Regions from separate parts of the Shewanella sp. MMG014 genome, predicted to be linked through region 2. Evidence: predicted binding sites of a transcription regulator. Region 2 holds the regulator's gene; the other holds the start of a gene.
The links. Region 2 encodes ArgR, which controls arginine synthesis, uptake and breakdown. Its sites were predicted from a motif close to ANTGAATANNTATTCANT; they were not measured.
Positions count from the first base shown of each region.

Region 1: a site for ArgR is predicted at 9,780-9,797, ahead of J8L86_RS06560 (aspartate aminotransferase family protein). Genes of this name have one in related genera too.

Region 1 covers NZ_JAGJDZ010000003.1:278,282-290,996, forward strand. The annotation lists gene petA (ubiquinol-cytochrome c reductase iron-sulfur subunit) at 1-449, shown strand, start outside; gene J8L86_RS06520 (cytochrome bc complex cytochrome b subunit) at 449-1,663, shown strand; gene J8L86_RS06525 (cytochrome c1) at 1,663-2,406, shown strand; gene sspA (stringent starvation protein SspA) at 2,502-3,131, shown strand; gene J8L86_RS06535 (ClpXP protease specificity-enhancing factor) at 3,131-3,604, shown strand; gene J8L86_RS06540 (hypothetical protein) at 3,757-5,019, opposite strand; gene J8L86_RS06545 (aminodeoxychorismate/anthranilate synthase component II) at 5,201-5,773, shown strand; gene J8L86_RS06550 (prolyl oligopeptidase family serine peptidase) at 5,916-8,399, shown strand; gene J8L86_RS06555 (HDOD domain-containing protein) at 8,544-9,686, shown strand; gene J8L86_RS06560 (aspartate aminotransferase family protein) at 10,024-11,241, shown strand; gene astA (arginine N-succinyltransferase) at 11,351-12,370, shown strand; gene astD (succinylglutamate-semialdehyde dehydrogenase) at 12,382-12,715, shown strand, end outside.
Region 2 covers NZ_JAGJDZ010000006.1:133,396-146,110, forward strand. The annotation lists gene J8L86_RS11530 (efflux RND transporter periplasmic adaptor subunit) at 1-1,016, opposite strand, end outside; gene J8L86_RS11535 (efflux RND transporter periplasmic adaptor subunit) at 1,018-2,103, opposite strand; gene J8L86_RS11540 (DUF393 domain-containing protein) at 2,245-2,634, shown strand; gene J8L86_RS11545 (SDR family NAD(P)-dependent oxidoreductase) at 2,638-3,498, shown strand; gene mdh (malate dehydrogenase) at 3,561-4,496, opposite strand; gene argR (transcriptional regulator ArgR) at 4,813-5,283, shown strand; gene J8L86_RS11560 (Dyp-type peroxidase) at 5,402-6,340, opposite strand; gene J8L86_RS11565 (ABC transporter ATP-binding protein) at 6,450-7,478, opposite strand; gene J8L86_RS11570 (iron ABC transporter permease) at 7,480-9,111, opposite strand; gene J8L86_RS11575 (Fe(3+) ABC transporter substrate-binding protein) at 9,165-10,184, opposite strand; gene J8L86_RS11580 (ferredoxin--NADP reductase) at 10,507-11,256, opposite strand; gene J8L86_RS11585 (DUF5610 domain-containing protein) at 11,309-11,917, opposite strand; gene J8L86_RS11590 (FMN-binding glutamate synthase family protein) at 12,210-12,715, shown strand, end outside.

The sequences.
Region 1 (12,715 bases), on a different contig from region 2:
CACCGGTTGAAGTAAATATTAGTAAAGTAGAGCCAGGCCAGTTAATTCGTGTTGAATGGCGTGGTAAACCTGTTTGGGTTGTGCGTCGTACTGATGCCATTTTAAGTGAGTTGCCTAAATTAGATGGGCAATTACGTGATCCTGCTTCTGAAGAGTTACAACAGCCTGAATACGCAGCTAACCCTGCTCGTTCAATTAAGCCTGAGTTCTTCATTGCTGTCGGTATTTGTACTCACTTAGGTTGTTCGCCAACTTACTTGCCTGATTCTTTTGGCGAGCAAGTCGAAGGTGTTACGGCTGGTTTCTTCTGTCCATGTCATGGTTCTAAGTTTGATATGGCTGGCCGAGTATTCCAGGGTGTTCCAGCACCATTAAACCTTGTCGTTCCTCCACATCAATATGTTGATGATGGCACGGTACTAATCGGTGTAGATACGGGAGCTGCGTAATGGTTAAGAATATTGTTGATTGGATTGATGCTCGCATCCCAATGTCGGCGACGTATAATCGCCACGTTGGTCAATATCCAACTCCAAAGAACTTCAACTTTTGGTATTTCTTTGGTTCATTAGCATTACTTGTTTTAGTTAACCAATTACTGACTGGTATCTGGTTAACAATGAATTACGTACCAACAGCAGAAGGTGCGTTTGCTTCTGTTGAATACATCATGCGTGATGTTGAGTACGGCTGGTTATTACGCTACATGCACTCCACTGGCGCCTCTGCCTTCTTCGTGGTGGTTTATCTTCACATGTTCCGTGGTCTTATCTACGGCTCTTACCAAAAACCAAGAGAGTTACTTTGGTTATTCGGTATGTTGATTTTCCTTGTACTTATGGCTGAAGCCTTCATGGGTTACTTGCTTCCTTGGGGACAAATGTCTTACTGGGGCGCACAGGTAATTATCTCTTTGTTTGGTGCAATTCCATTTATTGGTGATGACTTAACATTGTGGATCCGTGGTGACTATGTTGTTTCTGGTGCTACGCTAAACCGTTTCTTTGCATTGCATGTTATTGCACTGCCTTTAGTGTTAGTTGTATTAGTTTTCCTTCACTTAATTGCTTTACATGAAGTGGGTTCAAACAACCCAGATGGTGTTGAAGTTAAGAAGAATAAAGATGAAAACGGATGGCCAGTTGATGCTATTCCTTTCCACCCTTATTACACAGTGAAAGACATCATGGGTGTGGCCGGTTTCTTAATCGTGTTCTGCTATGTGTTGTTCTTTATGCCTGAAGGTGGCGGTTACTTCCTTGAAAAGCCAAACTTTGAAGCGGCTAACCCAATGAAGACCCCTGAACATATTGCTCCGGTTTGGTACTTCACACCGTTTTACGCAATTTTACGTGCGATTCCAGACAAGCTATTAGGTGTTGTCGGTATGGGTCTTGCGATTGCGGTACTGTTTGTACTTCCTTGGTTAGATCGCTGTAAAGTGAAATCTATCCGCTACCGTGGCTTGATTCACAAGATTAACATTGCACAATTTACTGTGTCTTTCTTAATCCTAGGTTACTTAGGTGCTGTTCCTGCAACACCGACGTTAACGATTGTGGCTCGTATCTTTACACTTACTTATTTTGGTTTCTTCGTTGCACTGTGGGTTTACAGTAAAAATGAGAAAACAAAACCGGTTCCTACGAGGGTGACACACTAATGAAAAAGTTATTAATTGCATTAGTTGCTTTGTTACCAGCGCTAGCGATAGCTGCAGGTGGCAACAATGAGTTTGTTAAAAATCCTGAGCAAGCAATCGACCTACATGATAATGAGTCATTAGAACGCGGTTTGAACTTATTTCAACAATATTGTTCTGGCTGTCACAGTACTCAATATCAACGTTACGGACGAGTAGCTGAAGATCTTGGTATTTCTGTAGATGATATGCGTCAAAAGTATATGTTTACGGATGCTAAAATCGGTGAGTTGATGGAAAATGCTATCCCACCTGAAGATGCTGCAAAGTGGTTCGGTGCTGCTGCTCCTGATTTAACATTGGTTGCACGTGTACGTGGTCAAGATTGGGTTTACTCGTACCTTAAAGGTTTTTATAAAGATGAAAGCCGTCCATTTGGTGTAAACAATAGCGTGTTCCCACTTGTGGGTATGCCACACGTATTGCAAGATTTACAAGGTACTGCAACGCCTATTTTCGAAACAGTGGAAGAAAATGGTGTTGAAGTACAAAAGTTAGTTGGCCTAGAACCGGCAACTGGCGGTAAATTAAATGCCGAAGAGTATGATCAAGCGATACGTGATCTTACTGGTTTCCTTGTATATTCTGCAGATCCAGTGAAACTAGAACGTGAAGCTTTAGGATGGTGGGTACTCGGATTCTTGTTTATTTTCTTCATCATTGCTTACTTGTTGAAGAAAGAATACTGGAAAGATGTGCACTAGACACGAATAACGGGTAAAATACATTATTCGCATACTTTAAACGAGGGGCTTAGCCCCTCGTTTGTTTTGTTTTTTCCGTTTTCTGGAGGGTAACAATGGCTGTAGCTGCCAACAAACGCTCTATCATGACACTGTTTTCGGGTGCCGATGATTTATATAGCCACCAAGTACGTATCGTCTTGGCTGAAAAAGGTGTAACTGTTGATGTTTTGCAGGTAGAACCGAGTGAGAAGCCTCAAGAGTTACTTGATGTTAATCCATACAACTCAGTACCAACTCTAGTTGATCGTGAATTAGTTTTGTATGAATCTCGCATTATTATGGAATATTTAGATGAGCGCTTCCCTCATCCACCATTAATGCCTGTTTACCCTGTTGCACGTGGTCAAAGTCGCTTAATGATGCACCGTATTGATACAGACTGGTATGTACTAGTTGATCGTATCCGTAAAGGTGATAAAGCTGACGCTGCGCGTAAAGAGTTAACTGATAGCTTAGTCGCATTAGCACCAGTATTTGCTGAAATGCCATACTTCATGAGTGAAGAGTTTGGTTTAGCTGACTGTTACTTAGGCCCGCTATTATGGCGTTTACCTGAGTTAGGTATCAATTTAGATGTTCGCACATCTAAGGATATCCATGCTTATATGACGCGTATATTTGAGCGTGAGTCATTTAAAGCATCGTTAACTGAGGTTGAGCGCGAAATGCGCATGGGTATGTAATGAAAGCGATTACGCCTAACCGTCCATATTTGTTGCGGGCTTATTATGAGTGGTTGATGGACAACCACTTTACCCCACATGTTGTTGTGGATGCATTTGTACCGGGGACTCAGGTACCACAAGAGTTTGTTAAGGACGGTCAAATTGTTCTTAATATCGCAGGTGGTGCAGTAGGAAACCTACAAATGACCAATGAATTCGTGGAATTTAATGCACGTTTTGGTGGTGTACCTCAGCAAGTTGTTTTACCTATGGCGTCTATCGTTGCTATTTATGCTCGAGAAAATGGCGCAGGCACTGTATTTGATATGGAAGATGCTTACATGGCAGAAGATGAATCTTTAGATTCAACGCCTCCGCCACGTTCTTTCTCTGCAGTTGAAACAACAGAAAAAACTGAAACAACAGAAGAAAAACCTGCTGTTACAGCTGAAAAACCAAAAGGGCGAGCTCACTTAACTGTTGTTAAGTAATAGCAACTAACATATCAGTGTTTGCTATTTATTGCCCATGAGTTCATAAAAAACCAGTCCTTAGAGACTGGTTTTTTGTTATTGGGCTTAATCATTTTTATTAGACTTAATCGTGTTATGGGACTTAGTCGTTTTGATTATTTGTGCTTAATCTACAAGTAATTATTGGCCAACCTTGTGAGCTTATAGGCCGTTTTCAAGCTGCTATTTTCCAAGTTATCATTATCTGTCTCAAGCTGAAAGCGGCTAACAATGGCTAAGTAAGCCGTTAACTTGTCTGTATCTTGGGCGAGCGCTAACTGAGTAACAGGTTTGACTAAGGGCTGATAAGGATGCCTAGCATGTATTGTTTGCTTAATACCAAGTGGATCCCATTCAGTACAAAGGCTAATCGCTACCTTTTCATGTAAACGAATTAATGCTGCTTCATCTAATTGTGGCGTATCTAACGTAGAAACAATTGCGTCTAGCAAGTTTTCTGTGCCCTCTGCTATGCATTCTTCCGCACTCGGTTGGTCGATAAAACAAAACTCTCCAAGACTCATTTGAGCGTCCTGTGCAGATTCAACATCAAGGGATTTTTTACGACCTTGGTGCCAAGCAAAACTCACTAGAGGATAGTCTTGTTTTGCGGGGTTGTAATTAATACAAACCAGTTGCTCATTGATAATATCGGGGTAGGTGTCTTGGGGATAATGACCAATGACAACAGGGACCTTGAGTGCTGAGTGAGGGTGCAGTTCGGTTAGTGTCATGGTTGGGTAATCAAGACAGGTTGCAATGAGCTTATGTAATGGATGCTGAGAGTCAAAGGCGGCAGGCCAAAACTGTTGCGATAAACTGTTTGGCTGAGCATCATTTGATGCTTCACCAGTGAGGTACGCATTAAGGCTTTTAATCACTTTATCATCCCAACAGGCATGGATTGCACGTATGTGCCCAAAGTCCATGTATATTGGTAATGCCATAAACCAATCTACCCATTCAAATAACAGCGCTTGCGAGTGTTGTAATTCTTGATTGAATAATGGTGCACTAGAGGCTTCAAGGTAGGGATTATCAGTAATTGGGTGATGTTTACTCCAACCTATGACTTCATATTCGTGTTGCCCAAGTAAACAATAAGCATGGCCTTTATCGACCAATAATTTGACCATTTTTAGCAGTGCTAAATGTTCAATCTCAGGCTGAGAGTCTGTTGTCGCCGAATCACAATGATCCGAGTTTGCGTTGTGAGTGTGCTTTGCTAATAAATTCCCACAAAATACTAACTTCACAAATTGTATACTGGACTCGGGATCGTCAATATCGAAATCTATCTCAGTGAGTAACTCAGTTAATTTATCCAGACGCCCATAGACATCGCCAATAAAGTATAAGCTGACATTGCCGATTTCTTGTATGTGGGTTTGCATGTAATTTTAGTCCAAACAGGTAACGCATTTATTAAAAAGATTATAACCTAGCTACTCATCGTTACAGCCATTAAATTCTTAGTTGAGGCTAAAAGCTTAAGTGGAGAAAAAAGCTATGCTATTATCCGCCAATTCTTAAACGACTCATGTTTTATATGGCGCTTAATTGCCGGGACTCTCGATGCTGTTGATGATTGATAACTATGACTCATTTACCTTTAATCTGGTGCAATATTTCCAGCAGTTAGGTTATGACATCATCGTGAAAAGAAATGATGAAGTCACGATTAGTGACATTGAGGCAATTAACCCGAGCCATTTAATCATTTCACCAGGCCCGTGTTCTCCCAATGAATCAGGTATTTCGCTCGCTGCAATTGATTATTTCGCAGGAAAGCTGCCGATATTGGGTGTGTGCTTAGGTCATCAAGCTATAGCTCAGGTATTTGGAGCTAAAGTCATCAAAGCGGCCAGAGTAATGCATGGTAAAACAAGTGCTATTACGCATAGTGAAACAGGTTTATTTACTAAACTAAATCAACCCTTAACAGTAACTCGATATCACTCTTTGCTCGTTGAATCGTTACCGGAAAGCTTTGAATTAGATGCTTGGTATGATGATCCCATTCATGGGCGAGAAATTATGGCTATGAGTCATAAAACGCTGCCGATTTACGGAGTTCAATTTCATCCTGAAGCGATTCTGACTGAGCAAGGTCATGAACTGCTGGATAACTTTCTTACGCTAAGCTAACTTCTGTTACAACTTTACTGAAAAATCCCCACAAATATTGTCATTATTTGTGATATAAAAGGCGAATAATAAAAGTACTTACCAAATGATTTAACGTTTAGGTGAGAATATTTCAGCCATCTTTGATGACAAGGGATTTAATATGACCAGGCTTCTGCGTAATGCGGCGCTGAGTGCATTATCAATTGCAATTATTTCAGGTTGCAGTGCTACAGCAAACAACAGTGACTCTTCTACAGTAACCAATCAATCAGCCAGTGCTTCAGTTCCATTAGCGATGCCACCACAAGCTGACAAGCCACTCACATTAAATCAAATTATGGCCAATCCTGATTGGATGGGTTTATTGGCTAAAAACGCTTATTGGGCAGACGATAGTCAATCGGTGTACTTCAATCGTCAGCAACACCAATCACCTATTGCTGATGTATATCAACAGGGTGTTAATGATGAGCAGGCTCAGTTACTTGGCTTAAATCAATTGCATCTTGCTGATCAAAAGCACGGTGTGCTTAACGCTGATAAATCAAAAAAAGCCTACCTTTATCAAGGCAACATTTTTGTAAAATCACTTGCTAATGGCGAAGTGAAACAATTAACTCGTCAGAACAACGCCATTAACTCAGTTCAGTTTTTAACAGATGGTGCACTTGCATATATGCAAGGCAATAGCGTGTTTAAATTACACCTTAATACCGGTATGACTGAACAATTAGCTGATATTCAAATGGCGAAAGCACCAAAAGGTGTGGTTGATCCTGATACTTATATTGCAAAGCAGCAACATAGATTAATTGAGTATGTGGCTTTACAGCATTCAAAGAATAAAACCCGTGCGGAGTATGCTGAAGAACTTGCTGCAATAGATCCCACTTTTGCTGCTAAGACTTGGTACTTAGGTGACAACGAAAAAGTTAATCAGATGAGTTTGTCAGCAGATGGTCGCTACCTAGTGGTGTCATTATCTGATAAAAATTATAGCTGGCGTGCTGATCATGACATTATGCCTAACTACCTTGGCAAAGATGGTTATGTAGATGCCGTACCTGCGCGAGCACGTGTTGCTGAAGATAGTTACCCTGGTGAGCGTTTAGTTATTCTAGACCTTGTTGAGCATGCTAAAAAAGAAGTCACAATCGAAGGTTTAACTGGTTTTGATGAAGATGTATTGGCATCGGTAAAATCAGAAAACGCAAAGGCAAAGGGTGAGACGTATAAAAGTAAGCCTGCGCCTCGAACTGTACAGTTAATGCAAGACTGGGGTTGGGATCAATCTGCAATTCAATGGCACGATACTGACAATAAACTGCTCGTCATGATGGAAGCGGTTGATAACAAAGATCGTTGGATCGCCAGTGTTGATTTAAGTAATGGCAAGTTAATCACAGAGCATCGCTTACATGATGATGCATGGATAAACTATACCTTCAACCAGTTTGGTTGGGTACCAGGTACAAATAGTTTCTATTACTTATCTGAAGAAACGGGATACTCTCAGCTTTATGTTAAGTCTGAGGGCAAAACCACACGCTTAACGCAAGGTGATTATGTGGTTGATCAAGTCACATTGTCTCCTGATGCGACGCACTTATATTACCGTGCAAACAAAGAACATCCAGGAACATATAATGTGTACCGAGTGGAGTTAGCTTCAGGAAATACTGAGCAGTTAACACAGCATACAGGTACATTAGACTATGAGCTGAGCCCTAATGGTCAATCATTATTATTAACTGCGTCAACAGCGATTAAGCCCAACGAATTGTTTATCCAACCAATCGGTGGTGAAGCAAAGCAGTTGACTAATTACACCAGCAACGCATTTAGTCATTATGCATGGCAAGCGCCAAAAGTGGTTAAAGTACCATCGAGTCACGGTGCAAAAGATATCTATGCGCGAGTATATGTGCCGCAAGGTTACGATGCTAATAATGCATCGAAATATCCTGCCGTTATTTTTAACCATGGTGCTGGCTATTTACAAAATGCCCACAATGGATTTTCTGGTTACTTCCGTGAGTTCATGTTCCATAACTTGCTGACTCAGCAAGGTTATGTTGTGATGGATATGGATTATCGTGGCTCAAAAGGCTACGGTAGAGATTGGCGTACAGCCGTTTATCGTAATATGGGACACCCAGAAGTCGAAGACTTAAAAGATGGTGTGAACTGGATGGCTAAAAATGCCAATGTTGACGCTGCTAAAGTTGGCACATATGGCGGATCGTACGGTGGCTTCTTGACCTTTATGGCGTTGTTTAATGAACCTGAGTTATTCCAAGCGGGCGCGGCTTTACGCCCTGTAACTGATTGGGCTCATTATAATGCTCCTTATACTTCTAATATTTTAAATACGCCTGATGTGGATCCGATTGCTTACGAACGAAGCTCACCGATAGAGCACGCTCAAGGATTAGAGAAGCCATTATTAATTATGAGTGGTGTGTTGGATGATAATGTCTTCTTCCAAGACAGTGTACGTCTAGTACAGCGTTTAATTGAGCTGGAAAAGCCGATGTTTGAAACGGCTATTTACCCTGTAGAACCACATGGGTTTAGACAGCCATCAAGTTGGTTGGATGAATATCGTCGTATATACAAATTGTTCGAGCAAGAGCTTAAATAATTGTTCAACTTAATTGATTAGCAAGGCTCCCTAATGGGAGCCTTTTTTATTGCTAAGACAGCTTTAATCGCTCAATTGTTACAAAATGAGGCCGATATCATTTATCATCACTCATAATTCGAAAAATCAGAAGGTTTAAGCACAGTGGCAGTGTCGGTAGCGGGCGGAGTAAGGCCCGGTAAAGTAATTGAAGTGGAACGTCGATTATATAAACAACTGATCGTTGGGAAAGAAAAACTAACCCAGCAGTTTGATGATCGTGATAAACAATTAGAAGATGATGCTAATAAGTTGGAAGTTGAGCGCCAAGCCATTAAAGCCCGCATGGAAGAACAAGCTAAAGCTCAGCAGATACTGGCACGGATTTCCCAACAATTGTCTAAAACTGTCAATAATTCGCTTGAGCATCAGATTAACTCACCACAACAAATGCTTGAACAATCAGGCATTGAAGAGTCTCAAGTGTTGTTATTGGACTTATTGCTGAATAAAGACCCTGATTTACGTCGCATACGTCCACTCGTGGAGAATATATCTTGGCTATATACTGACTTAGTTAACTTAATTAATAGTCCAGCCTCAAGCCACAGACGACCACAACGCTCTGAAGTTAAAGTCACTGATATAAAATTGGTATTGAACTACATTGGCATTGAAAACCTACAAGCTGTGATCCCCTACTTTTGCCTGCGCAATTGGTTACCAAGTGGCAATGCTAATCTTATTTGGATCACGCGGAAATTATGGCGCTATAGCATGATGAGTGCGATTGCTGCTAAGGCTTTAGCTGTGCTACATGGAAAAAATGTAGCATTGGTTTACAGTGCTTCTTTGATGAAGCAGCTCGGTAGTGCGACGATTCTTAACTCCGCCGCGAGACAATTTGAGACGACATGGGGAACTTGGCTTAGGGAAACCAGTGCTAAAGGCGATAAGACGCTTTATGATGCTGTAATGGCCTCTGAATTCCCGTCAATGGATGTATTTGAGAAAGTGATGTCATATGGTGAGCAGCTTAATTGGCAAATACTGGATTTATTAGAGTTTGAAAATAGTAAATTAACAAAACTACTTAAAGAGCTCGATTTTAATTACCACTTTAGTGAGTTCTCGGCAGAGAGCGCAATTGTTGCAAAGGCCAGCTGTTATGCCAAAGTGCTTTTGTTGGAGGAGTCTCGCCTAATTGATCCTCAAGAAAAGCGTGTCATGTTCGATTATTATGAGTTTACTGAGCAAGAACTCATCAGACTGAAAGCGCAAAACTACCGCAAACTGGATCTTGTTTAATCGGCCTTATTTCGTATAAAGACTTGCTATTCGCCTGTGTATTTATTCATTTATGGTGAATAGCTAAGTAATTTTCATTCAAATAACTTTTTTTATGACTATTTATGCTCAAATTAAGCAGTATAAACACTTTGTATGCGCCTTTTTGTCATTCTTTATGCATTAATCATTTCGGTAATGAATAGTTAACAGCTAAAAACTGGTATTTTGATCACATTTTAGCTAATAATGTCCTTCAAGTAATACAAGCAACCGCTACAACACGAAACCAAAACCAATATAGATAGCGGACTAGAGTGATGTTTAGTCACTTATAAACCTAAAGGAACGAAAAGCAATGAGCGTTGAAATGAACTTAACACGTGCCCAATTTGATCAAGTTATGGTGCCTAATTATGCGCCTGCAGCTGTAATCCCAGTTCGCGGTGAAGGTAGCCGAGTTTGGGACCAAGAAGGTAATGAGTTTATTGATTTTGCTGGTGGTATTGCAGTGAACTGTTTAGGTCATTGTCACCCAGCATTGGTTGGCGCCCTCAAAGAACAAGGTGAAAAACTGTGGCACCTATCTAACGTAATGACGAATGAGCCTGCACTTGAACTAGCGACTAAGCTTGTCAATGCAACATTCGCAGAACGTGTTTATTTTGCTAACTCTGGTGCAGAAGCAAACGAAGCAGCCCTAAAATTGGCTCGTCGTTACGCACTTGAAAATCACGGTCCACAAAAAGATCAAATCATTGCATTTGATAAAGCTTTCCATGGCCGTACTTTCTTCACTGTGACCGTGGGTGGGCAAGCTGCTTACTCTGATGGCTTTGGCCCTAAGCCACAAAGCGTTACGCACGTACCATTTAATGACATCGCCGCATTAGAAGCGGTTATCTCAGATAACACGTGTGCCATTATGCTTGAGCCATTACAAGGCGAGGGCGGGATCATCAATGGTGACCCAGAATTCTTAAAAGCAGTGCGTGCTCTAGCTGATAAGCATGATGCTTTAGTTATTTTTGATGAAGTACAAACTGGTGTAGGTCGTACAGGTGAGTTATTTGCTTACATGGGGACTGATATCGTACCTGACATCTTAACCAGTGCTAAAGCATTAGGTGGTGGTTTCCCAATTGCTGCAATGCTAACCACTGCCAAAATTGCAGCACATCTTAAAATTGGTACTCATGGTTCAACATACGGCGGTAACCCTTTAGCGTGTGCTATCGGTAATGCTGTGATGGACGTGGTTAATACCCCTGAAGTATTAAATGGCGTTAAGCACCGTGAGCAATTGTTCCGTGACGGTTTAGCAGCAATTAACGCTAAATATAACGTATTCTCTGAAGTGCGTGGCCAAGGCATGTTACTTGGTGCCGTGTTAAACGAAGAGTATGCTGGTCGCAGTCGTGATTTCCTTGTTGCGTCTGTTGCTGAAGGTCTAATGAGCCTGATTGCTGGTGCTAACGTAGTGCGTTTTGCGCCGTCTCTTGTTATCCCTGAAGCTGATATTGCTGAAGGCTTAGCGCGTTTTGAACGTGCAGTAGCTAAAGTAGTAGCAGGTTAATCTATCTATTGGCGCAGCGTTAAGCTGCGCTTTTTAGTTTGGATTGCCAATGAAATGAAGTGAGTGTTGCTCATGTCATTTTTTATTTGGTTATTTCAAGGAGAGTTTGATGCTAATCATTCGACCAATTCGCGCCAGTGATTACGATGCTCTATACAAAGTAGCTGTTGAATCAGGCCACGGGTTTACCTCCCTACCTGTGAACGAAGAGCTATTAAGATCGAAAATTGCTCGTGCAGAAGCCTCTTTTGCCAAGCAAGTTGAAAAGCCTTTTGATGAAGGTTATTTGATGGTGCTTGAAGATCTTAAAACCAATGAAGTTGTCGGTACCTGTGGTATTGAAGCTGCCGTTGGAATGGAAGATGCGTTTTATCATTACCGCTTAGGTACTGAAGTGTACCATTCAAAGCAAATATCAGTGCGTAATGAAGTTGAAACACTCACCTTATGCCATGACTACACAGGCGCTGCTGAGTTATGTACGTTATTTCTCAATAAAGCTTACCGTCGTGGTTATAACGGTCGTATGCTATCTCGTTCTCGCTTTTTATTCCTTGCTCAACATGAGCAACGCTTTGGTAGCACAGTGATTGCTGAGATGCGTGGTGTAAGTGATGAGAAAGGCGACTCACCTTTTTATGAGTGGTTACAAGACCATTTCTTAGGTATCGACTTTGTTGAAGCTGATTATTTATCAGGTTTGGGCAAAAAAGCCTTTATGGCTGAAATGATGCCAAGAAGCCCAATTCATGTGTGCTTATTACCTAAAAAAGCGCAAAAAGTGATTGGTGAAGTTCATCGTAATACTAAGCCCGCACTCAAACTACTGCAGGCTGAAGGGTTTAAATTTAGAAATTACGTCGATATTTTTGATGGCGGCCCGACAGTTGAATGTGCTTTATCTGATATCCGCTCTGTTCAACAAAGCCGTGAGCTGACCGTCAAAATTGGCAAAATGCCACATGCAGATCATCAATACATCGTCGCTAATACATTATTAGCGGATTATCGTGCGACTTCTGCACGAGTCTTAGTCTCTGATAAACATGACAATGTCACGCTTAGCCCTGAATTGGCAGAAGCATTAAAAGTGGCAGCAGGCGATAATATTCGCGTACTAGAACTTTAGGACACAAACAAATGACACAATTTATTAAAGGCCAATGGTCTCATGGTGAAGGCCATGATGTGACTTCTGTAAACCCTGCAAATGGCGAGGTGATTTGGAGTGGTAAAACAGCGACAGCGGCCCAAGTTAATACAGCAATCGATGCCGCAAGAGCCGCACAGTTTGATTGGTTCATGTTAGGTTACGATGCTCGCTTAGCGATTGTTGAAGCGTATCGAAGTGAACTTGAAGCGCACAAAGCAGAATTGGCTGAAGTGATTGCTCAAGAAACAGGTAAGCCTCAGTGGGAAACAGCTACTGAAGTCGGTGCAATGATTGGCAAAATTGGTTTGTCTGCTGCAGCCC
Region 2 (12,715 bases):
TCAATTTCATCACCGACAATAACCCCCAGTGTTACTGGTTGATACTGAATCGAATTATCGGCAGCGTTGTAAAGCCAAACACCACTATTTTGTGCATCAATATCACTACCATCTTGCATAACAACCGCTTCGATTGGCACTAAATATTCTCGATGATAGGTGTAAGTCATGTCGCTCAAGTTAACTTGTACTTTTGCAGGCATGCCTTCTAACACTTTATATTTGGGGTCTAAGTCCACTGCAATGGTGGCAATATAAGTTGATGTGGTGGGATCTTTTTCGGTGTTGACCTCTAATAAACGGCCGCTAAATTGAGTATTAGGAAAAGCCTCAAAGCTGACATTCAACTTGGCTTGATTCTCTCTGTCTTCTTGCTTTTTTGAAACAGCAATCAGCATATCTGGAATTTGCACATCCACTTCAATACGCTCAACTTTTTGAATACTGAGTACAGATACACCCGGCTGCACATTTTCAAAAGACTCTAAAAATACATCACTGACAATCCCTGAAAATGGCGCGCGCAATTCTGTGTATTGCAAGTTTAACTCAGCTTGGCGCTCTTCTGCTTTGGCCACTAAATATTGGGCATTCATTTCATCGTAGTCAGATTGTGCCATTAACTTGCTTTCAACTAACTGCTTGCCTCGTTGGGCCTGTTTATAACTGACTTCTAAACGTGCTTGACGATCGCTTAGGGCAATGGTGTAGTCACGTTTTTCAAGTACGGCGAGTAACTCACCTTTTTCAACCGACTTGCCTTTTGTTGCTGGTATACGCTCTATTCTTCCCTCAACTCTAAAAGACAGGTTCGTTAAATCTTGCGCTCTAGCCACACCATTAAATTCACGCATCACTTCATTATTAGCATGAGGCAAGGTATAAGTTTTCACTAAGGTTTTTGTTGGCTCAATGTCTACAGTGCGCTCACAGGCGGATAAGCCCAATAGGCCTAAGGCAACGACCCCTAGACGATTAATGATGGAACTCATTCTAGAATGTTGAATCCGTTGCATATTATAAGCCTCGCTCTTTAATCCACTTTACCGCTGCTTGGCCATCTTTAAGCTCAGCGGCTCCTGCGACGACAAGCCAATCACCATCATTTAGCCCTGACATCATTCGAGTTCCCTGTAAGGTAACAGGTACCTTTTTGACTCGTTGCTGAGTCGGTGACCAAGTAAATACATAGGCTTGTTGGTTTTCTTTGACCACTGCGCCTTTAGGGATTTTCGGATGGGCATCGGCCGTTCTTGCGGGCAACTTAACTTTAACTCGTGCTGACATGCCAGGTAGAACATTCAGTTCATCTGGCATTGGTAAAGTTAATATAATGGTGTAACTACTGGTTGTAGGGTCGGCAACGGTATTAAGCTCTTTTAAGCGAGCGACATACCATTGATCGCGGCTATCAAACTTAACTTCTATGTTGTCTATATCTTCTAAGCCTTTATCAGATTTTTGTAAAAAACCTATAAATTGCTCTGGCAATTGGAAACTAATATCTGCAGATGCATCAGTTCGAATCCCCATGACTTCTTCTTGTGCTTGGACAAACTCAAACTCACGCTTACTGCGTTTAGAAATCACCCCTTGATAGGGGGCACGCAACTTAGTGTAGGTCACATCGGTTTTGGCTTTATCCAGTGCTGCTTGAGCTACGGTGAAATCACTTTTAGCTTGGTCATAATCGTTACGTGATACCACCCCTTGCTCAACCAAAGACTCATTGCGCTCAAACAACACTTTAGCTAACTCGAATTGTGCTTGCGCCATGGCTAAGTGTTGCTGATAAATATCACTATCGAGTGTGGCTAATATATCTCCTGGTTCAACGGCATCTCCAGGTCTAACAAAAATTTCAGCAATTTCACCTGAGACTCGAAATGACAATGCCGCTTTTTCTGAGGCTTTAACTTCGCCAGGTAAAAAGCGCTCACGGTATTCAGAGCCCACATCAACTTGCAGCACTTTGACTGGACGAGGGATATCACGACTGGTGGCTTCACTGCCTTCTTCTGCGTAGGCAACACTGAGTAAAACACTGGAAATTATCGAGGGGAATATAACTAAAAAAGAACTAAACTGGCTGAGTTTCTTCATGTTTTGTTCCGTCAAAAGTGAGCAATTAGTACGATACTAACATTCAATGACACCCCATAATAGGTGCACTAGAGCACAAAAAAGATCTAACTTGTGACAATCGACGTATTGATTTTTAACCCAAACAGGCAGAGGTGCACTATGGAGTTACGAATTTTTTACGATAGCGCTTGTCCATTATGTTCTAACGAAATGGCGCAACTAAAGAAGCACGATCGATTACACAAAATTGAATTGGCTGATTTAAACCAAGACAATTTCGAAGAAAAATACCCCCATATTGATTTATCTGTGGCCAATAACATCCTGCATGCAGAAACAAATGACGGCACAATTCTAACGGGGTTAGATGTGACAGCTAAAGCTTGGGCATTAACAGGTAAGCATAAGTGGATTCAATTATTACGCTTACCTTGTGTTAAACCTTTTGCTGATATCGCTTATCGTGGATTTGCGAAAAATCGCTACCAAATTTCTTATCTACTCACCGGACAGCAACGTTGTGAAGACGGTAGCTGTAAGTTGAAGTAGCCTATGGATATCTGTCGTGTTCAAGCCGTTAACACTGCCATTGTTATTGGCGCATCTTCAGGTATTGCAAAAGCGATTGTCACCGAGCTCGCAGATAATGCTGAGATTGAGCAAATCATTACCATCAGTCAAAAAGAATTGGTTTTTAATGTTAGCAATAACATTCATCACCACATCTGCTGCGATTACACCATGAATGGCTTTGGTAATAACGCCAGTAATGACGCTAACGAAAACATAGCAAGGGTGTGCCTTGCTCTATCATCAATTAAAGGGCATATCAGCAAGGTGTTTATTTGTAATGGCAGATTGCATTCATTAAACAATCAAATGTCAGTCCATACACATAATCCACAGGCCTCAAAGAGTCCAGAAAATCAACAAATTGAGCCATCAACTGTTTTATCGCCAGAAAAGCGCCTTGAAGATATTACCCCAGCTTCTATGCTGTCAGTCTTTCAATCCAACACATTAGTGCCAATGATGTGGCTTCAACATCTCGTTAAACTCGTAAACGGCAAGCAAGCATGCATCATCAGTGTGTTGAGTGCCAGAGTTGGCAGTATCAGTGAAAATCAGTTAGGAGGCTGGTATAGCTACAGAGCATCAAAAGCGGCATTGAATATGTTAATAAAAACCAGTGCGATTGAATATGCACGCCGAGCTAAAAATACAAAATTGATCGCGTTTCACCCCGGTACAACCGATACCGAGTTATCTAAACCTTTTCAGGCCAACGTTCCCGAAGGGAAATTGTTCACCGCAGGCTTCGCCGCCCAGCAATTACTCACGATTCACCAAGGTATTGAATTTAACAACCAAGCAGAGTTTCTTGATTGGCAAGGTCAAACAGTGCAATGGTAACTGCAGATTACAGACACAAAAAAGCGAAGCCTAGGCTTCGCTTTTTGTCGTAAACGATGAGCTTACTTAACGAATTCAACACCTAGGTCGATATCGCCTTTTAACGTATCAAGCATTGCATCACGTGCGTTTGCTTCAAATGCGCTTACTTCACCGTATGGAAGTACTTTTTCTACGCCGTTTTTACATAATACAACAGGTTGTGCGAAGAATTCAGCGTGCTCGCTGCCGCCATCTACGTATGCACATTCAACCACGTTTGCTTCACCTTGTAGGCCGCGAACTAATGATAGACCGAAACGACATGCCGCTTGACCCATTGAAAGTGTCGCACTACCGCCACCGGCTTTAGCTTCAACAACTTCTGTACCCGCATTTTGGATGCGAGTTGTTAGTGAAGCAACTTCTTCATCAGTAAAGCTTACGCCTTCAACTTGTGAAAGAAGTGGAAGAATAGTCACACCACTGTGGCCGCCGATAACGTTAATGTTAACATCAGCAACGTTTAGACCTTTAAGCTCAGCGATGAAAGTTTCAGAACGAATAACATCAAGTGTCGTCACACCGAATAAACGATTCTTATCGTAAACACCCGCTTTTTTAAGTACTTCAGCTGCAATAGCAACTGTTGTATTTACTGGGTTAGTGATCACACCAATTAATGCTTTAGGGCAAGTCGCAGCGACTTTTTCAATAAGGTTACGTACGATACCCGCATTGATGTTAAACAGATCTGAACGATCCATTCCAGGCTTACGTGCAACACCAGCAGAAATAAGAACAACATCAGCGTCAACTAGCGCAGGCGTTGGATCTTCACCAGCAAAACCAGCCACTTCAACATCTGTTGGGATGTGGCTTAAATCGACAGCAACACCAGGTGTTACAGGAGCAATGTCATACAGAGACAACTTTGAGCCTGCAGGAAGTTGAGTTTTTAATAGTAAAGCTAGGGCCTGGCCGATACCGCCAGCAGCACCAAGTACAGCTACTTTCATAATTATCTCCAATAACGTTCTTATGTTTGACTTCTAAGTTTATGATTCTCAGTCTGTGACATAGATCATATTTCTCGTGGCGTCACATTACTGCATCAGCGAGACAATTTCAATTATCCCTTAGTGGAGTAAAGCAATTAACTTATTCTATGATATATATATCAATAATCCCTGATTTAGCACTTACACTGTAAAGTGAATTTTTATTCACCGATTTAGCTTATTTCTTGACTTGTGACGTTTATATATTCAAAATGAACCCGTTTTGTGAATATATTGTATTCAATTTAAAAATTACTATAAGACGAAAAAAAATATGCCAGCGACCAAAAATCAGGATGAACTCGTTAAAACGTTTAAGTCGATATTAAAGGAAGAACGCTTTGGTAGCCAAAGTGAGATCGTCAACGCACTACAAGCAGAAGGTTTTGGCAACATAAACCAATCTAAAGTATCGCGCATGCTCAGTAAGTTTGGCGCGGTGCGAACTCGAAATGCTAAGCAAGAAATGGTGTACTGTTTGCCCGCTGAATTAGGTGTACCGACAGCAGGTAGCCCAGTTAAAAACTTAGTATTAGATGTTGATCATAACCAAGCTATGATTGTAGTGCGTACCAGTCCAGGTGCAGCACAACTCATCGCGCGATTACTTGATTCAATAGGTAAGCCTGAAGGCATTTTAGGTACCATTGCTGGTGACGACACGATCTTCATTTGTCCATCAAGCATTAAAACCATCGATGATACGTTAGAAACAGTTAAATCACTGTTTAACTACAGCGAGTAAAACAAGCGTCATGTTGAGTCTGTAGTACGGACGAAAACCCAATAAAAAAGCAATGCCTTGGCATTGCTTTTTTTGGTTTTAATCTACCCAAGCTTACAAGAACGCGTATTTTGCAAAATTAGTCATTAGCAAACTGCGCTAAAAAATCTAATGATGGCGCAAAAAATGATGACCCTGTCAGCGCTTTAGTAAACTGCATGAGGTGGTCGTGATTACCATGACCGTCACCATAAATCATGCTGCGTAGCATTTCTTCAAAATGAGTTGGATTATGGCAGGTCGAGATAAACATCAACCCTTGCTCTCTTAACGAGCCAAAAGGCATGCTCTGACGTAAAATCTCCATCGACTTACCATCTGCATCTTTTAAATTAACTCGCTTGATATGGCTGGTTAATGGCTTATCTTCAGAAGCGTATTCAATATCATCTTGCTTAGTACGGCCAATGATATCTTCTTGTTTCTTCTGCGGTAGGCGATTCCATTTACTCAAGTTATGGGCATATTTTTGCACATGAACATAACTACCGCCTTTAAATGAGATATCCTCATCAGCCACTAAAGCAACTTCTTGACGGCTACGCCCTTTCGGGTTTTCTGTGCCATCGACAAAGCCAGTTAAGTCACGGCTGTCCATAAATCTAAAGCCACGTTCTTCTTCAATTAACTCAACCAAACCTTCAAACATTTGGCTAATTTCATTGGCAACTAAATGCAAAATGTCATAACGATCGCAGCGGATATGCATGAATAAGTCGTATTCGATTGCTGGTGCATCTCGATTACCTTCATTCATCGCAGGAAAAGGGCGTAATTGAGCAGGTCTTTGTCCGTCAAAAATGGTATCCCAATAATTCGCACCAATAGCAACAAAGCCATTAAATGCACTATCTGCATATTGATCAGATAATTCATAAATATATTGGGCTACATTGGCTAAACATGGACGAAGCTGATCTTCGACACCATCATTTGCATTAAACATCAAATAGACGCTATGCAGATTTCCTTCAGCACAAATCCCTAACTGTTCGCGAGGCATATTCTGTGTTTCCATGTTGGAATCAATCACCTTTAACAATAATAAGATATAAAGAGTTTAAGGCAATTGAGCAATTTATTCCTTACTGCTCTATGCAATATTTAATCAATTTAGACTTAGGTCACTAAAAAATCACTAGCGGATGCGCTGATATGGACAAATTAACTTTCTGGCCTAATGTCAGTTCGGTTAACTGACTTCTCACTTCGAGCGTCTGTTGACCTACTTTAACCCAATAATGACAAATTGTACCCAGAAAACGTCGCTCGACAATTTCACCTTGCCCCTGTGCTGCAGGTTGAATCTCGATTTGCTGCGGCCTGAGAAGTAATTGCCCCTGAGTATTAACCACGTTTTTTATCAGGCTAGTGCTTTCTATTAAGCCTAATATGGAGGCGACTTGCGTGGCGCTTTTAATGGTGACAGTAATGTAGTTACCTTCACCAAGAAACTCTGCAACGTAACGATCGTTTGGCTCACCGTACAAGTCTTCTGCAATACCATGCTGAACAATTCCGCCTTCTTTAAACAAAGCCAGTTTATCTGCAAATACAAACGCTTCATCTTTACTGTGGGTTACAAAAACTGCACTGACATTACGCTGCTTTAAGATCTGTCTGATTTCCAGCATCATCTCACTACGCACTTGAGAATCGATATTAGAAAAAGGCTCATCGAGAAGTAAAATCTCGGGTTGATACGCTAAGGCTCTGGCAATCGAAACACGTTGTTGCTGGCCACCTGATAACTCATGAGGATAACGTTTCCCTAAGCCTTCAAGCTTAACTAAAGCGAGCATATCCTCAAGGCGGTCTTGGCGATCTTTTTCAGATAACCCCTTAACGCCAAACAAAATATTATCACTGACGGTTAAATGGGGAAACAATGCATAATCTTGAAAAATCATCCCAATACCACGCTTTTCGCTGGGAACAAATACGCCATCAGCACTTAGCGATTGACCATTTATGATAATTTCACCTTCACTGATCGCTTGAAGACCAGCAATAGCACGTAATAACGTGGTTTTACCGCAGCCACTAGGCCCTAACAGCGCAACGATTTCTCCCTGCTCTAAGGTTAGGTTGAGTCCATTAAGTATGACCTGCCCTTGGTAGTCACTTTTAACATTTTTAATGGTCAGTGTGGACATATTAGCTCTCTTGCTCCAGCGAACGATTAAGGTAAATCAATGGGATAAGTCCAACGATTACGATGACAATTGCAGCCAAAGCACCATGCTCTAGTTGCTCATCAGAAACAAACTGAAAAACATGAGTCGCAAGGTTTTCAAAACCGATAGGACGCAATAGTAACGCTGCTGGCAGCTCTTTCATGCTTTCAATAAATACTAACAGTGCTCCTGCAAATATGCCTTTACGTAACAAAGGTAAATGCACACGCCATAGCAGCTGTCTTGGGGTTTGCCCCATAGTAATACTTGCCATATCTAACGAAGGAGACATTCGCTTATAGCTATTTTCGATACTGCCAATTGAAATCGCCACAAAGCGAACGCAAAAAGCAAAGATTAGCGCAATGACACTGCCCGTAAATAATAAGCCAGGTCCTCTGCTATCAAAGTAGGCATAAACATCATTAATGGCAAAATCGAGATAAGTCAGTGGAACCAAAACGCCAATTGCCAGTACCGTGCCAGGTATTGCATAACCCGTGCTGCTTAATCGTGAAGGTAGCAAATCACTTTTACGTGGGCTAACACGGCGAACAAACATCATAATTAATGCCAGTACAACGCAGATAAAGCTCACTACGGCTGCGATATATAAACTATTAAAACTGTATTGCCAAAAGCGGCTATTCCAGCTTTCATCAAAATAGTCGATTGCATAGCCTGCAAGCACCATAAAAGGTAATAAAAATGCCAATACAATCAATAAAGCGCAGTAAGCAAATGAGCTCCAAGCTTTAAAGCCTGTTAAATAATAACGGTCTGACTCTGTCAGTTTTGATTGCTTTTGAAATAACTCTTGTTTACGGCGAGCAAAGCGCTCTACCCCTACCATGGCAAAAATCACCAACAACATGATTGCCGAAAGTTTTGCTGCGGCAGATAAGCTGCCATAGCCAAGCCAAGTATCATAAACCGCAGTCGTTAACGTCGGCACAGCAAAGTAACTTACCGTGGCAAAATCAGCAGCGGTTTCCATTGCCACTAACGCCATTCCCACCGCTAAGGCTGGCCTTGCCATGGGTAAACCTAAGCGCCAAAAGCTTTGCCAAGGATTGCAGCCCATAATGCGAGAGGCATGTAATAAGCTAGACGATTGCTCCATAAAGGCTGTGCGGGCTAACAGGTAAATATATGGAAATAACACTAAAGACAGCATGATAGCTGCGCCTGTTAGCGTACGAATATCGGGGAAGTAATAATCTTGTGGGGATGACCAACCAAAGACTTGCCTTAACATACGTTGCACAGGTCCAGCATAATCAAGCATGTCGGTATAAACATACGCGACGATATAGGCAGGCATTGCTAAAGGTAGTAGTAGTGCCCATTGGAAATAGCGCCGTCCAGGAAAATCACAACGTGCTACGAGCCAAGCCGCAGGCACAGCGATGACCAAAGAGCCGATGCAAACCTGTAGCATGAGTAACAAGCTATTGCTGATATAGGTTGGTAAAACAGTATCAAATAAATGACTAAATACTGCTTCGTCAGGAATTGTTGCTTGTACTATAAGTGCAAAAAGCGGCAATATTAATATTGCCGCAATCGCATAACCAGTGAGCGACCAGCTTCTGGTTAAGCCTAAAATCATAAATACATTCCAGTTAGCACCGCATAATGACTATGCGGTGAAATGCTGCATTCTTATAGGTCAAATTTAACTTCATCAAGTAGTTTAACAGCTGCTTGATGATTTTCTGCTAGCTTGTAAATCGGAAGGTCATCAGCTTTAAAACTTCCCCAAGATGCAACCATTTCAGAAGGTGCAACATCCGCTTTTACTGGATATTCCATATTCACTTCTGCATAAGATTTTTGCGCAACATCAGATGATAAAAATTCCATTAATTTTATAGCATTATCTTTGTTCGGTGCAAACTTAGCGAGAGCCATACCTGAAACATTGATGTGTGAACCGCGATTCTTTTGATTCGGGAAGTTAATGTAAACCGCATCAGCCCAGCTCTTTTGCTTAGGATCTGTCAACATTTTACCAAAGTAATAGCTGTTACCAATGGCCACATCACATAAGCCTTCTTTAACCGCTTTCACTTGCGCGCGGTCATTTCCTTGAGGTTTACGTGCTAGATTAGCTTTTACGCCTTCAAGCCAAGTCTTAGTTTCAGCTTCACCATGGTGAGCAATCATTGAAGCGACTAGCGCAATATTATAAGGATGCTTGAAACTACGAGTACAAATCTTACCTTTGTACTGTTCTGATGCTAAATCTTCATAGTTTAGATCGAGCTTACCCACACGATCTTTTGAAGAGTAAACATTACGAACACGCATGGTTAACGCATACCAGTCATTGTCTGGAGAACGATATTGCTCAGGGATATTGCTGCTTAACGTATCGCTTTTAACGTCAACAACTAAATCTTTTTCAACCAATTCCATTAAACGTGAAAAATCTGATGTAAGCACAACATCAGCAGGAGAAAGACGACCTTCACGGGCAATACGCTCAGCAATGCCATCTTTAGCAAATACGACGTTGACCTTAATGCCAGTGTCTTTAGTAAATTGTTCTAAAATCGGCTCAACAAGAAACGCTTGTCGATAAGAATATACAGTAAGATCATCTGCTGCTTGTGCTGCGATAGAACCCATTGAAGATACAGCTGCAAGACCTAACAGCGCAAAACTCTTTAACGATTTCATTCCAATTTCTCCTTGCCCTTACGGCGCTTTTTATTATTGCAAAAACCTGATTTAAGCACTTTTCTTAACCAATAATTAAAATGTTACTTATATTGCATTAGGTTATCACCCATGGAAATGATAATAATTATCAATTGCGGAAAGGATAATAGATCGGCGCTTTTTGAGCAAGTATTCTTTAAAGATTACTGACTGTATTATTTGGAATAAGTAAGTTAATTAGTGAGTAAAACAAGGGTTTTTGAAGGCTGTATTAAGGATAAATACAGCCTCTAATAGTGAACGAAAAATAACCGTTATCAACGCAGGCTACCACTGCGTCTTACCAGTATTTCTCTACCGTAATTTGCCCAGGAGCTCGGCGTAAGTTCTTAACTAATCCTTTTTCAGTTAACGTTGATTGCGCATCCCCAATCATTTCAGGATTACCACAAATTAACACTTGAGAGTTATCGGCACTAAGCGCGATGCCTGCTGTTTGTTCAATTAACCCACTTTGAAGGCCATCGGGAATTCGACAAGACAACCCCTCGGGATAATGCTCTCGTGTCACTGACGGTATAAAAATAAATTGCTGCGGGTACTTTTGTTGTAACGCCTTAATTTGCGGTAAATAAGCTAAATCTTCGATTAACCGAACGCCATAAACCAGCACCACTTTTTCAAAACGTTGCCATGGCTCATCAGTTTCCATCATTGAAATGAAAGGCCCTACTGCAGTACCTGTTGCCAAAAACCAAAGATGCGGTCCTTGTATTGCCCCTGTGGGAATTTCTTCAAGCGTCATAAAGCCTGCCGCTTTGGTGCTGACTTCGATTTGCTCTCCTACTTTTAATGCTTGTAAATCTGGCGATAACTGACCATCTTCAACTGCGACGGCAAGCACTTCGATATAAGGTTTTCCTGGCGGATTGACCAGTGAATAAGCTCTTGCGATACGTTTTTCATCCCGAATTTGGCTGAGCTTGATAAATTGCCCAGCTATAAATGGCTCAACATCGGCTTCGATGCGTAACGAAAACAATTTATCGTTCCATTCAATACGTTCAATAACAGTACCTGTTGTCCACATAAGCTGTTCCTTAGAAAATCAGTTCTCTATGTCAATTCGCTAACTTTATGCGCTAATTCTCTGTTAGTTGCTCGCTTTCTACGTCCGCTTGTTTTGCCGTCTCTTGCTTGAAGGTTTCAAGCCCAGCTTGTATCAAGCTATAGGTTTTATCCACGCCAGCTTCAATGTCACCTTCAAATACATTCAGACCAGTTAAAATCTCAGTGGCCTCACTAAAACCTTGATCAATTGCACCAGAAATAATGTCCATAAAGCTATCTAATTGCTCATTAAACGCCATGCCACTGTTTTGCTGCTGGTGCACCGAAAAAAAGTTAGTCGCAAAACTGACTATACGCTCTGCAGTGGCTTCTGGCGAATAATCCACTTCATTTTCAGCATTTTTTTGAATGACATTTTCGCCTAAGGTTGGAGCCAATTCACTGTTAATTGAATCAATAGCTGCTCGATAAAGAAGTGCCATGGATTTATCGCCAGATTGAATACTCACTTGTTCTTGCGCAGCCAAAACACTGCTATTTTTTAAATCCCTACTTATCTCGCTGATTGATGCTTTACTCCCAGAGACATCGTTGTTGCTGGGAATATCTTTAGCACCATCACTAGGCTGTTGATTTTTAGCAGCCTGAGCATTTAGCTGCGTTGGGTTATAAATTTCCATCAGTGTATCCTCATAATCACTTTTACAATGGGTATCAACCTTTGGTATGCCGATGTCAAAAATGATGTGATAAAACCAAAAACGCTTGCGAGTTTATCGACCAAAAAACCTGCAGCTTTATGGTGGCGAGTTATTATTTCCATTTGTCGCTATCGGTACCTTTAAATTACCTAGAACAAAAACCGACCTTCATTCATAATGATGATAGTCAAAAAATAAACAATTTAGCGAATATCAATCACTAATAACTGTTATCTACTCAATATCAATCGATCATTTTTAAGGAACAAAAATGCAGCCACATTGGTTTATCGTCGGATTAGAGATATTTACAGGGTTATTTCTCGCCTGTATTGCCATTTTATTTATCTCAGTGATTTATATGTACATCGCAGATAAATTACAGACTAAACAAGCTATTCGTCACAATTACCCCGTAATAGGTCGATTTAGATATTTGTTTGAGAAACAAGGTGAGTTTTTCAGGCAATACTTTTTTGCTCAAGATAGAGAAGAGTTGCCTTTCAATCGTGCTGAGCGTAGCTGGGTATATCGCGCCGCAAAAGATGTCGATCGCACCATCTCATTTGGCTCAACCCAAGTGCACGACAAAACTGGCACGGTAATGTTTCTTAATGCCGCATTTCCTAAATATGATTCAGATGAACATCAAGACAGCATTATTACTGTAGGTGAGCACTGTAAAACCCCGTATAGGACAGCAACAGTTTGCCACATTTCTGCGATGAGCTTTGGTGCATTATCTCGCCCTGCCGTTACGGCATTATCCCATGGTGC